Regions from separate parts of the Kitasatospora sp. NE20-6 genome, predicted to be linked through region 2. Evidence: riboswitches for the same ligand, from Rfam matches in the RefSeq annotation. Region 2 holds a riboswitch; each other region holds the start of a gene.
What was found. Region 2 has a riboswitch for S-adenosylmethionine ahead of thrC (threonine synthase). Riboswitches for the same ligand answer to the same signal wherever they lie in the genome.
Positions count from the first base shown of each region.

Region 1: linked by a shared signal. The riboswitch ahead of SNE206_RS28120 (aminotransferase class V-fold PLP-dependent enzyme) and the one ahead of thrC (threonine synthase) in region 2 are both predicted to bind S-adenosylmethionine.
Region 3: linked by a shared signal. The riboswitch ahead of SNE206_RS30215 (ABC transporter substrate-binding protein) and the one ahead of thrC (threonine synthase) in region 2 are both predicted to bind S-adenosylmethionine.

Region 1 is NZ_BPRL01000048.1:27,351-31,528, reverse strand. It holds gene SNE206_RS28130 (rhomboid family intramembrane serine protease) at 1-731, shown strand, start outside; gene SNE206_RS28125 (Lrp/AsnC ligand binding domain-containing protein) at 777-1,058, shown strand; gene SNE206_RS28120 (aminotransferase class V-fold PLP-dependent enzyme) at 1,060-2,421, opposite strand; SAM riboswitch class IV at 2,468-2,585, opposite strand; gene trpD (anthranilate phosphoribosyltransferase) at 2,669-3,745, opposite strand; gene SNE206_RS28110 (hypothetical protein) at 3,879-4,178, opposite strand, start outside.
Region 2 is NZ_BPRL01000004.1:69,666-73,843, forward strand. It holds gene SNE206_RS04580 (trehalose-6-phosphate synthase) at 1-467, opposite strand, end outside; gene SNE206_RS04585 (glucosyl-3-phosphoglycerate synthase) at 542-1,546, opposite strand; SAM riboswitch class I at 1,685-1,816, shown strand; gene thrC (threonine synthase) at 1,834-3,102, shown strand; gene SNE206_RS04595 (MoaD/ThiS family protein) at 3,135-3,413, shown strand; gene SNE206_RS04600 (cold-shock protein) at 4,073-4,178, shown strand, end outside.
Region 3 is NZ_BPRL01000055.1:32,347-36,524, reverse strand. It holds gene SNE206_RS30220 (ABC transporter permease) at 1-710, opposite strand, end outside; gene SNE206_RS30215 (ABC transporter substrate-binding protein) at 761-2,434, opposite strand; SAM riboswitch class IV at 2,734-2,841, opposite strand; gene SNE206_RS30210 (MarR family winged helix-turn-helix transcriptional regulator) at 3,317-3,784, opposite strand; gene SNE206_RS30205 (fumarylacetoacetate hydrolase family protein) at 3,883-4,178, opposite strand, start outside.

The sequences.
Region 1 (4,178 bases), on a different contig from region 2:
CCCGTGCCCCGCACGTCACCTACGCGCTGATCGCGGTCAGCACGCTCGTCCTGCTGGCCGGCCCGAGCTTCGGCCTCAACCCGGTGTACGGCACCGGCGACGCCCGGGTGTGCGCGGAGCAGCGCTTCGCACAGCGCTGGGGTGCGGTGCCGGCGGAACTCCTCGGCCACGCACCGCTGGACGCCGGACAGCTCGCCGCGCTGCCACCGGTCGTGAAGGGCTGCACGCCGACCCCGGACCCGGGCAAGATCCCGGTGCTGTCCGTGCTCACCTCGCTCTTCGTGCACGCGGGCTGGCTGCACCTGGTCGGCAACGTGCTGTTCCTGTACGTCTTCGGCCCCGGTGTGGAGCAGCGGCTCGGCCGGGCCCGCTTCCTCCTCTTCTACCTGGGCATCGGCTACCTGGCGACGTACGGCTACGCGCTGGCCGAGGCCGGCTCGGACGAGTCGGTGCGGGCGCTGGTCGGCGCGTCGGGGGCGATCTCGGGCGTGCTCGGCGGCTACCTGCGGCTGTACCCGCGGGCGCGGGTGACGACGCTGGTACCGGTGCTGCTGTTCCTGCCGCTGCGGTTCCCCGCGTGGCTGGTGCTGGGGCTGTGGTTCGCGCTGCAGTGGTGGCCGGTCGGGTCCGCGGTGCCGGGCGTGGCGTACCTGGTGCACGTGATCGGGTTCAGCGCGGGCTGGCTGGCGGTGCGGGCGGCGGGTCTGCGGCAGGGCAGACGCGCGAGCTGACGGCGGATACGCTGGGCCTCACCCCAGCACACAGGAGCGCGCACCGTGATCACCGCGATCGTCCTCATCAGGACCAGCGTCGACCGGATCCCCGAGATCGCCGAGGCGATCGCCGCGATCGAGGGCGTCAGCGAGGTCTACTCGGTGACCGGCGGCTACGACCTCGTGGCGATGGTGCGGGTGCGGCGCCACGAGGACCTCGCCGCGGTGATCCCCGGCCGGCTCAACAAGGTGCCGGGCGTGGAGCACACCGAGACGCAGATCGCCTTCCGCACCTACTCGCAGCACGATCTGGAGGCGGCGTTCGCGCTGGGCCTGGACGAGTAGGTCAGGCCGCGGTGTCGACGACGCACCGGCCGCCCTCGTTGCGGTAGGTCCAGCGGGCGCCGTCGGTGACGAGCGCGCGGACGGCGGCGAGGAAGCGGTCGATGTGCTCGTCGGGCGTGCCGGCGCCGAAGCTCACCCGGATCGCGTTGAGGCTGCGCTCGCCGGGCAGCGAGGGCTCGGGCGCACCGCACGCGGACGGCGCCGTGTCCTCCCCGCCGAGCAGGGTGCGCACCAGCGGGTGCGCGCAGAACAGGCCGTCGCGCACGCCGATGCCGTACTCGGCGGAGAGCGCCGCCGAGAAGTGCGAGCTGTTCCAGCCGCGGACCACGAAGGACAGCACCCCGACGCGGGCCGAGCCCTCGCCGAAGAGGTTGAGCACCTTCACCTCCGGGATCCCGGCGAGTCCGGCGGTGAGCCGCTCGACGAGCGCCTGCTCCCGGGCCTCCAGCGCGTCGAAGCCGGCCGCGGTCAGCGCGCGGCAGGCCGAGGCGATGGCGTAGGCGCCGATGACGTTGGGCGAGCCGGCCTCGTGCCGGGCCGGGCCCCGGTGCCACTCGACGGCGACGGAGCCGTCCTCCTCGCGGGCCACGGTCCGGCTGGCGCCGCCGCCGGCGAGGTACGGCTCCGCGGCGTCCAGCCAGTCGCTGCGCCCGGCGAGCACGCCCGATCCGAACGGCGCGTACAGCTTGTGGCCGGAGAAGGCGACCCAGTCGACGCCGAGGTCGCGCACGGACAGCCGGTGGTGCGGGGCGAGCTGGGCGGCGTCCAGGACGACGCGCGCGCCGTGCCGGTGGGCGGTCTCGGTGAGCTCGGCGATCGGCCACAGCTCGCCGGTGACGTTGGAGGCGCCGGTGACGCAGAGCAGGCGCGGTCCGGCGGGGTCGCCCGCGGCGAGCGCGGCGTCGAGGGCGGCGACGGCCTCGGCGCGGGAGCGCGGGGCCCGCAGGTACTCGACCGTCAGGCCGGCGTGGCGCCAGGGCAGCAGCGAGGCGTGGTGCTCGGTCTCGAAGGCGTAGACGCGGGTGCCGGCGGGCAGCGCCCCGGCGAGCAGGTTGAGCGAGTCGGTGGTGGCGCGGGTGAAGACGACCTGGTCGCCGTCGCGCAGGTCGAGGAAGTCGGCGACGGTGCGGCGGCTCTGCTCGAAGAGGTCGGTGGAGAGCTGCGAGAGGTAGCCGGCGCCGCGGTGCACGCTGCCGTAGTAGGGGGCGTACGCGGCGATGTCGTCCCAGACCTGCTGGAGGGCGGGGGCGCTGGCGGCGTAGTCGAGGGCGGCGTAGGTGACCTTCTCGCCGGAGGCGAGCGGCACCTGGACGTCGTGGCCGAGGACGGCGAGCGGGGCGCAGAGTTCGGTGGAAAGCGACATGGCGGTGCTCCTCACGAGGTGGGGACCCCGGGGATGCATCGCCGGTGGTCCGCGCTTGCCGCGCGGACGACTTGCCGCACGGCCCGGTCCTCACCCAGGGCACCCCGCCACGGACGGAGGGTTGCCGGACAGCAAGCTGGGGCTTGTTGCTGCCACTCATGACCTGTGGAGGACTCTAGGCGAGAGCTGAGGAGCGGTCAAGGCCGGGCAGGTGCGGGGGCGGCCGCCCCCGCACCTGCCGGCTCCGTCAGCGGCGCGCGGTGGCGTCGGCCCAGCGCTTGAGCGTGGCCTCGGCGGCTCCGGAGTCGATCGCCGCGGCGGCCCGCTCGATGCCGGCCGCGAGCTGCCCGGTGAGCGGCGCGTCGGTGAGGTCGAGCGCGACGAGGGCGGCGGCCGTGTTGAGCAGGACGGCGTCCCGGACGGGCCCGCGCTCGCCGGCGAAGAGGCGCCGGGCGACGGCGGCGTTGTACTCGGCGTCCGCGCCGCGCAGCGCCTCGATGCCGACCAGCTCGATGCCGACGTCCCGCGGGTCGAAGGCGGTCTCCGTGACGGCACCGTCCTTGACGATCCACACGTGCGAGGTGGTGGAGACGGTGAGCTCGTCGAGGCCGTCGTCGCCGCGGAAGACGAGGGCGCGGGCGCCGCGCCGGGCGAGCACGCCGGCGATCAGCCCGGCGAGCCGGGTGTCGAAGCAGCCGATGGCGTGGGCGGTGACCTTGGCCGGGTTGGTGAGCGGGCCGAGGATGTTGAAGGCCGTGGGCACGCCGAGGTCGCGGCGGGCCGGGGCGGCGTGCCGCATCGCGGGGTGGAACTTCGCGGCGAAGCAGAAGGTGAGGCCGACCTCCTCGGCGACCGCGGCGACCTGCCGGGCGTCGAGGTCGAGGCTGATGCCCAGCTTCTCCAGCACGTCGGAGGAGCCGCTCGCGGAGGAGGCGGCCCGGTTGCCGTGCTTGACGACCTTGGCCCCGGCCGCGGCGGCGACGATCGCGGACATCGTGGAGATGTTGACCGTCTTCGCCCGGTCGCCGCCGGTGCCGACGATGTCGACCGCCGGGCCGGGGATGTCGAGCGGTTCGGCGTGCGCGTACATGGCGTCGACGAGGCCGCCGATCTCCTCGACCGTCTCGCCCTTGGCCCGCAGCGCGACCATGAAGCCGGCGACCTGGACGGGCACGGCCTCGCCGGCCATGATCCGGTCCATCGCCCAGGCGGTGTCGGCCCGGGTGAGGTCCTGGCCGGCGAGCAGCGAGGTCAGCAGATCCGGCCAGGTGCGGACCACCTGCACGGGGTCCTTGCCGCCGTTCGCAGGGTTCACGTTCACCATGGCCGACTCCAGCTCTCATCCGGTGGTACCGAAACAGGGATGGAGCCAGCCTAGCGAGCACGGGCGGGCGGCCGGGCCGATCCGGCCGCCCCTTCTCTCCTGGTGAGACGGCCCTCCGGCCGGCCGGGAGCGGTCAGTGGTGGGCGGGGGTCCGCCGGGCGATCCGGGCGCGCAGGAGGGTGGCTGCGGCCTCGGCGAGGGCCATCGGGTCGACCGGCTGGGCGATGGCGGCGTCGGCCCGGCTCCAGGCGGCGAGCCAGGCGTCCTGCGGGCGGCCGATGAGGACGAGCACCGGCGGGCAGCCGTAGATCTCGTCCTTCAGCTGGCGGGTGAGGCCGAGCCCGCCGGCGGGGACGGCCTCGCCGTCGAGCACGCAGAGGTCGATGCCGCCCTTCTCCAGGGCGCGGAGCACGGCGGGGGTGGTCGCGCACTC
Region 2 (4,178 bases):
GCCTCGGCGGCGAGCGCCTCGGCGAAGGCGGTGTTGTACGCCGTGTAGGAGTCCCACTCGCGGCGGAAGCGGTCGTCGAAGACCGGGCTGACCGGGGTGTCGTACAGCAGGTGGTGGACGAACCAGAGGGTGGAGTTGGCGATGCCGTTGTAGGCCCGTGCGAAGGTGCCGGGCTCGATGTCCAGCATCCGGACGGCCTGGCCGCCGACGTCGTGCCCGGCGCGGTCCAGCCGGCCGTCCGGTGCCTGCCGGGCGGCCGTGCGGTCGGCGTCGCCGAGCGCGGCGCACACCCACACCGCGGACGGGTCGTCGATCGCGGACAGCCCCGAGACCAGCCCGCCGCCGCCTCTGCGGAGGGTCAGGGTGCCGTCGTCCTCGCTGGTGAAGGACACCGGGCCCCGGTTCGAGGCCACCAGGACGGGGGCGGCGCCGGACTGCTGCGGAGGTTCGAACGCGAGATCGGCCATATCCCCTAGCTTGCCGCCGGACCGGGGCGGCAAACCATTCGGCGGCGTTCCGGCCGGGTCGCCGCGCCGGCCGCTCAGCGCTCCCGGTACTCGGCGACCGTCCGCATCGGCGGCCGCTCCAGCGCCGTCACCGGGTGGGTGTGCGCGGTGAAGCCGCTGGTGCCCGGGTCACGGGTGAACTGCGTGAGCAGCGGGTGCACGAGGTCCTCGGCCGCCTTCAGCCGGTCCGCGCGGTCGAGCCGGTCCAGGGCGGTGCGGTAGATCGTGGCGGCCATCCGTCCGAGGGCCTGTCCGTCCTGGTGGCGGTGGTGCCGCACCCCGACGTCGACCTGCGCCAGCGCGTCCAGCCCGGCCGTCCCCAGGGCGTCGACCAGCAGGCCCAGCTCCACCCCGTACCCGGTGGGGAACGGCAGCCGCTCCAGCAGCGAGCGGCGCGCCGCGTACTCGCCGCCGAGCGGCTGCACGAAGCCCGCCAGCTGCGGCCAGTGCATGTTCAGCAGCGGCCGGGCGACCAGCTCGGTGACCCGGCCGCCGCCGGCCGGCACGACCGCGCCGTCGGTCTCCAGCGGCCGGTCGTACATCGCCTTCACCAGCTCGATGCCGGGATCGGTGAGGAGCGGGCCGACGATCCCCGAGACGAAGGCCGGGTCGAACTCGCGCAGGTCGGCGTCGATGAAGCAGACGATCGCGCCGGACGTCGCCAGCAGCGACCGCCAGAGCACCTCGCCCTTGCCGTGGACGGCGGGCAGCCCCGGCAGGATGTCGTCGCGGTGCACCACCCGCGCGCCGGCGGCCCGGGCGGTCTCCGCGGTGCGGTCGACCGAGCCGGAGTCGACCACCACCAGTTCGTCGACCAGCCGGTGGCGCTCCATCAGCTCCTCGCGGATCGCGGTCACGATCTCGCCGACGGTCGGTTCCTCGTCCAGCGCGGGCAGGACCACGCTGACCGTCCCGTCCCGTCCCGCCGCCCGTTTGGCGGCGAGCAGCAGCTCCACCGGGCGATCGGCCGCCGCCCAGGAGCGGCGGCGCAGCCAGGTCGCCACCTCCGGGAGGACGTCGGGACGGGGCAGCTCGGTCACGGTCTCGCTCCTCGTAACTTCTCGTCTCGCGTATCGGACGCGGGGTCTCGGCCCGCAGGCCTTCGGTTACAGTCTTCGTACTGCGGTCGCGCCTTCGCACGCCGGGGTCGCCGCAGCGCAGGACCGACAACTTCACAGAGCTCATCCAGAGGGACTGAGGGAACGGCCCGTCGACGTCCCGGCAACCTTCTCGCAGGGCGGTCACAGGCCCCCGCGGGACAGGTGCCAATTCCGTCCTGTGGCGCGCCCGCGTCACGGGGAAGATGAGGAGAGAGGCCTCCGCCACCATGGCTACCGCTACCCCTGCCACCGTTGACCTCGGCCCCGCCGCCGCGCTGTCCTGTCGCGAGTGCGGCACCCGCTTCCCGCTCGGACCGAGCTTCGCGTGCCTGGAGTGCTTCGGTCCGCTGGAGATCGCGTACGACTACGACGGCTACGACGCCGAGGAGCTCCGCAAGGCCATCGAGGCCGGCCCGGCCAGCATCTGGCGCTACGCCCCGCTGCTCCCCGTGCCCGCCGACGTCGCCGGCAAGCCCAACCTGAACCCCGGCTGGACCCCCCTCGTGAAGGCCGACAACCTCGGCCGTGAGCTCGGCTTCACCGCCCAGCTGCACGTCAAGGACGACTCCGGCAACCCGACGCACTCCTTCAAGGACCGCGTCGTCGCCTGCGCGATCGAGGCCGCCCGCGCCTTCGACTTCACCACGCTCTCCTGCTCGTCCACCGGCAACCTCGCCGGCGCGGTCGGCGCGGCCGCCGCCCGGGCGGGCTTCAAGTCCTGCGTGTTCATCCCGCACGACCTGGAGCAGGGCAAGATCGTCATGGCCGGCGTGTACGGCGGCGCCCTGGTCGGCATCGACGGCAACTACGACGACGTGAACCGCTTCTGCTCCGAGCTGATCGGCGACCCGATCGGCGAGGGCTGGGGCTTCGTGAACGTCAACCTCCGCCCGTACTACGGCGAGGGCTCCAAGACGCTCGCCTTCGAGATCTGCGAGCAGCTCGGCTGGCGCCTCCCGGAGCAGCTGGTCGTCCCGATCGCCTCGGGCTCCCAGCTCACCAAGATCGACAAGGGCCTGCAGGAGCTGATCAAGCTCGGCCTGGTCGAGGACCGTCCCTACAAGATCTTCGGCGCCCAGGCCGAGGGCTGCTCCCCGGTCTCCGCCGCCTTCAAGGCCGGCCACGACGTGATCCGCCCGGTCAAGCCGAACACCATCGCCAAGTCGCTGGCGATCGGCAACCCGGCCGACGGCCCGTACGTCCTCGACATCGCCCGCCGCACCGGCGGCACCGTCGAGGACGTCACCGACACCGAGGTGGTGGCCGCCATCAAGCTCCTGGCACGCACCGAGGGCATCTTCGCCGAGACCGCCGGCGGCGTGACGATCGGCGTGCTCAAGAAGCTGGTCGAGACCGGGCAGCTCGACCCGTCGAAGGAGACCGTCGCCATCAACACCGGCGACGGCCTGAAGACCCTCGACGCGGTCGCCGACTCCGGCCTCACCGCCACCATCCGCCCGACGCTGGAGTCCTTCCGCGCCGCCGGCCTCGTCTGAGCCCCCCTCACCACGTCCGCAAGGAGCACCGTATGAGCGCCACCGTCCGCATCCCGACCATCCTGCGCACCTACACCGGCGGCTCCGCCGAGGTCACCGCCGAGGGCACCACCCTGGCCGCCGTCATCGCGGACCTGGAGCAGAACCACGCCGGCATCGCCGCGCGCATCCTGGACGACGCCGGCAAGCTGCGCCGCTTCGTCAACGTCTACGTGAACGACGACGACGTGCGCTTCGCCGAGGGCCTGGAGACGGAGATCAAGGACGGCGCCAGCATCTCGATCATCCCCGCGGTGGCCGGCGGCTGCTGAGGCCCCGCCACGCGGACGGCCCCGGTCGCACCGGGCCGTCCGCGACGCGTACGCACCACCGGAGCCGCCGCCGGGAACGGAATGCCTTTTTCCGTTACCGGCGGCGGCTCCTGCCGTGCCCGGTGGAATTCGACGGGTCATGGGAGGAGTAGAGTGCCGAACGTGGCAGCGCCTCCCTCCGCGACGTCGCCCCTGAACTGCCGTAATACCCGGAATTCCCCGCGCGGCCGCGCCGGCCGGGCTGCGGGCGCCGGGCGCCCGGGCGGGCCGCAGGCCCCGTCCGCCCGCTGAGACGCCGCACGAAGGGCGCCAGGGCGAATCTGTCAGGCAAGTGTCAGAATTCCTGCAGCGTTATGTCGTGCTGCGCCCGTTATGTCCCGCGCGAATTGCGAAGATATGGCGCTTTCATCCCGTGATATCCCCCGGGATGGTGCGGGAATTCCCAGAAGTTGGCTCTGTTGCACAGGGCTCCTGTCCGGATACATTCAGCCGCGGTCGACGCATTCACCCGCCTGTCGGCCCCCTCCGCGGGGGCTCGTGCGGTGGTCTGCGGCGTACAGGCTGTGCCCAAGGGGGGGTTCCCTCGGGCCGGCCCACCGGACCTGGGAACGCATCCTGCGGACCCGTGAATGGCCAGCACAGCACAAGGGGAGTTCGGAATGGCTCAGGGCACCGTCAAGTGGTTCAACGCGGAGAAGGGCTACGGCTTCATCGCGGTCGACGGTGGTGCGGACGTCTTCGTCCACTACAGCGCGATCCAGATGG
Region 3 (4,178 bases), on a different contig from region 2:
CCGAGGGCCAGTCCGGGCAGCACGCCGTGGCGCAGCACGTCGGCCACGGCGGAGCCGTCGCCGCTGCGCAGTGCGTCGACCAGGTAGAGGCCGGTGGTGCTGGACTGGTTCTGGAGCTCCAGTTCCACCTGGATCGAGGCGCGGCCGGAGACCGGCAGCCAGCCGAGCCGGACGGCGAAGACCAGTTTGAGCAGCAGCCCGACGAAGAAGACCGGGGTGGCGTAGCCGAGGATCGCGGCCAGCCGCAGCGCGGCGTCCGGGGCGCGGTCGCGGAAGCGGGCCGCGGCCATGCCCGCGGGGGCGCCCACGGCGATGGCCACCAGCAGGGCGTAGCAGGCGAGTTCGAGGGTGGCTGCGCCGTAGGTGAGCAGGACCGTGGATACGGCCTGGTTGTCGGTGGCGGTGCGGCCGAAGTCGCCGGTGGCGGTCTGCCGCAGGTAGTCCAGGTACTGGGTGAACAGCGGGCGGTCGTAGCCGGCGGCGTGCAGTTTCTCCTGCAGTTGGGCCGGGGTGAGCCGGTCGCCGAAGGCGGTGGTGATCGGGTCGCCGGTGGTCCGCATCAGGAAGAAGACCGCGGTGAGCAGCAGGAAGACGGTCGGGAGGATGAGCAGGAAGCGGACGGCCAGGTAGCGGGCCAGCGGCGAGCGGAGCGCGGTCAGCAGGGGCCGACCGCGCTCCGGGCGTCCGCTCAGGGACCGAGCGAGCGTCATGTCGGATTCTCTCGGGGTTCAGCGTCTCTCGGGGGCGGGGTGCTTCGGCTTCAGCCCTTGCCCACCTCGGCCCAGCGGAACCGGTAGGCGCTGTTCAGCTGGGCGGGCACGCCCTGCACGCCGGAGCGGGTGACGATCGCGGTGGAGCCCTGGAGCAGCGGGAGCAGCGGCACCTGCGCGGCGACGGCGTCCTGCACCTGCTTGATCTGCCGGGTGCGGGCGGCCGGGTCGGTCTCCGTCTCCTCCTGCTTGATCAGCGCCTGCACGGCCGGGTCGTCGTAGCCGTTGTTGACCCAGCTGTCCCGGGAGAAGAAGGAGCCGAGGTAGTTGTCGGCGTCGAGGTAGTCGGCGTACCAGCCGAGCTGGTAGAGCGGGTAGAGGTCGGCGACCCGGTCCTTGCCGTACTGGGCCCACGCGGTGGACTGGAGGTTGACCTTGAACAGGCCGGTGGCTTCCAGCTGGGTCTTGATCAGGGCGTACTCGTCGGTCGAGGAGGAGCCGTAGTGGTCGGTGTTGTACTGGAGGTTGAGGGTGACCGGGGTGGTCACGCCGGCCGCGCCGAGCACGGCGGCGGCCGCGTCCTTGGAGGGGCCGCCGTTCTTGTCGCCGTAGAGCCCCTTGAAGGACGGGGTGGCCCCGGTGATGCCGTCCGGCACCGAGGTGTAGAGCGGCGCGAAGGTGTTCTTGTAGACCTGGGAGGCGAGTTGGGACCGGTCGATGGAGTCGGCGACGGCCTGCCGGACGGCGAGCGCCTTGGCGGGGTCGGCCTGGTCGGTCTTGCTGCCGTAAGGCTGGGTCTTGAGGTCGAAGACGATGTAGCGGATGCCGTTGCCGGAGCCGGTGTGGACGGTGATGCCCTTCCTGGTGGCCAGGTCCTCCAGGTCGGCGGTGGCCAGGGTGCGGTAGACGACGTCGATGCCGCCCTGCTGGATGTCCAGTTTCAGGTTGTTCGGGTCGGTGTAGTACTTGAGCCGCACCTGCGCGGTCCTCGGCTTGCCCAGCTGGCCCTGGTAGGCGTCGTTGGCCCGGAAGGAGACGAGCGAGTTCTTCGCGTAGCTGGTGATGCCGTACGGGCCGTCCCAGGGCTTGGCTCTGACGATGGCGTCGTCGTCGAGGACCTTGTCGGCGGGGAAGACCTCCTCGTCCACGATGTAGCCGGCACCGGTGGAGAGCACCTGCGGGAAGATGCTGTCGTTGGCCGACTTGAGGGTGAACACGACCGTGGCCGGGTCCGGGGCGGCGACCGAGGCGAGGTTGTAGAGCAGCGGGGAGGGGCCGTTCTTGTCGGCGATCCCCAGCTGCCGGTCGAAGCTGAACTTGACGTCGGACGAGGTCAGTTCGTGGCCGTTGGCGAACTTCAGGCCGGGCTTCAGGGCGACCGTGTACTGGGTGGGTGCGGTCAGCTTGACGGAGGCGGCCAGGTTCGCCGAGACGTCGGAGGTGCCGTTCCTGGCGCTGAGCAGAGTGGTGTAGACCTCGTCCTGGATGGTGCCGGAGCCGGCGTCCCAGGAGCCGGCCGGATCGAGGCTGACGATCTGGTCGGTGGTGCCGATGGTCAGGGCGGAGGCGGCGGTGTCGGCGGAGGCGGTCCCGCCGGACCTGGTGCTGGTGCAGGCGCCGGCGGTGACCAGGACGGCGGCGGTCAGCGCGAGCGTGGCAAGGCTGCGGCGGCGCGTTGACGCGGGCGTGGTCGGAATGCCTTCTTCGGCAGGTGAGTCGTGCATGGCTGGTCTCCGGGTTCGCAGGTGCGGCGGCATGCGCGGACGGCGCGTCGGCGGTGCGCGTGCGCATGCGATGCGCACGCGGACCCGGACGCGGGGTGGCGCGATGCCTGAGGGGCGACAGGACGTGCAGAAGTCCGCGGCGCGGGCTGTCGGGGACAGCGGCGGGGACGGACGGTGCTGTCGTGCTCAGCTACACAGGGAGCTGGAGACCATGAGCAGGTCGATGTGGCGGCGGCTGTACAGAGCCGTGGGCACCCTCGTCCTCCCGGTCGGGGTCGGTCCGGCACGGGTGCCGGTGTCGTGCGCGCTTGCGGGAGGTCTCCCGCCGAGCCTTCACCTGGAGCACCCCACCGCGACGGAGGGTTGCTGTCCGGCCAGCCAGGGCTTGCACACCGGAACTCGTGGCGTGGCACGAAGTTAGATCAACAATTCGGGCCGGGTCAAGGGGGAGTGGGCGGAAGCCGGAACGGACGGGCCGGCGTGCGGCCCGCGGATGCCCGGAAGTTCGGACACCAGGTCGTGAATCCGCTCGATCCCGGCGTGCCGGGCGCAGACCGGTACCGCCGGGGAGACGTGGTGCGGAAGACTGTCGAACTTCCTCCCGAAGGACACCGAACTCCTGGGAGAACTCGCCAAGATCCGTCCGGGATGACCGAACTCGCCCGTTTCGCGCGAGAGTTCGCGCACCTGCTCTGACGCCGGCCGAGGGCGACGACGCCGAGCTCACCCTCCCGTTCTCCGGCGATCGCCACACGGCGTTACCACCGATTACGGGGCGGAGCCGCTGGCCGGACACACCCGCGGGTAGCGGCAGCGCACATCGCAGTCCGGCGTCGCTCCCCGCGTGGTTGCCGGCGCTGCGCCGGGACCGGAGGAGGCCGGTCACCGGGCCGGGCGGGCGTCCTCGTTCGGAAGGGTGTCGTCCATGCAGGCGATTTTCCGCAGGATGTCCACTGCCGTGGCGCGTTCGGGTTCCGGCAGGGCCTCCAGGAGCCGTTCGTTGATGCGTTCGGCGGGTGGGATGAGGGTTTCCAGAAGACGGCTGCCGCTCGGGGTCAGGTTCAGCAGGGTGCGGCGGCGGTCGGACTCGTCCCGGACCTGGGTGACGTGGCCCTGGTCGGTGAGCCTCCGGACGATGTGGTTGACCGTCGAGCGGTCCAGGGAGATGGCTGCGGCGACGGTGCGCTGGTCGATGCCGGGCTGCCGGGCGAGGGCGTTCAGGACCGCGAACTGCTGGGAGGTGATCTCCCGTGACACGTGGGTGGCCCACAGTGCGGTGTGGACCTGCTCGGCACGGCGGATGAGGTGCCCGACGTAGTGGTCCAGTTCCAGTGAGCGTGCCCGTGCCATGGTCTCGTCTTCCTCCACCGAGGGGTGCCGCGCGAGCGCGGCCGTTCCGTCCGCGAGTCTACGTTTCGGCGGCACTGCCCTGGTGTCCGGAGGTGCCGTCAGTCCTGCGCGGCGCGCTTCGAGGCCCGTCCCGGGCGTTCGGCGTAGGGCGTGCCGCGGGAGCCGTCCACGCCGACCTCCAGCCGTCCGATGCGCTCGATCTCGACCACGACACGGTCGCCGTGGCCGAGGGGCCCGACGCCGGCGGGGGTGCCGGTGGCGATGACGTCGCCGGGGTGCAGGGTCATGACCGAGCTGGTGTAGGCGATGAGCTCGCGCACCCCGAAGATCAGATCGGCCGTGTTCGTCCGCTGGCGGGTGGTGCCGCCGACGTCGCAGCGCAGGTCGAGCGTGT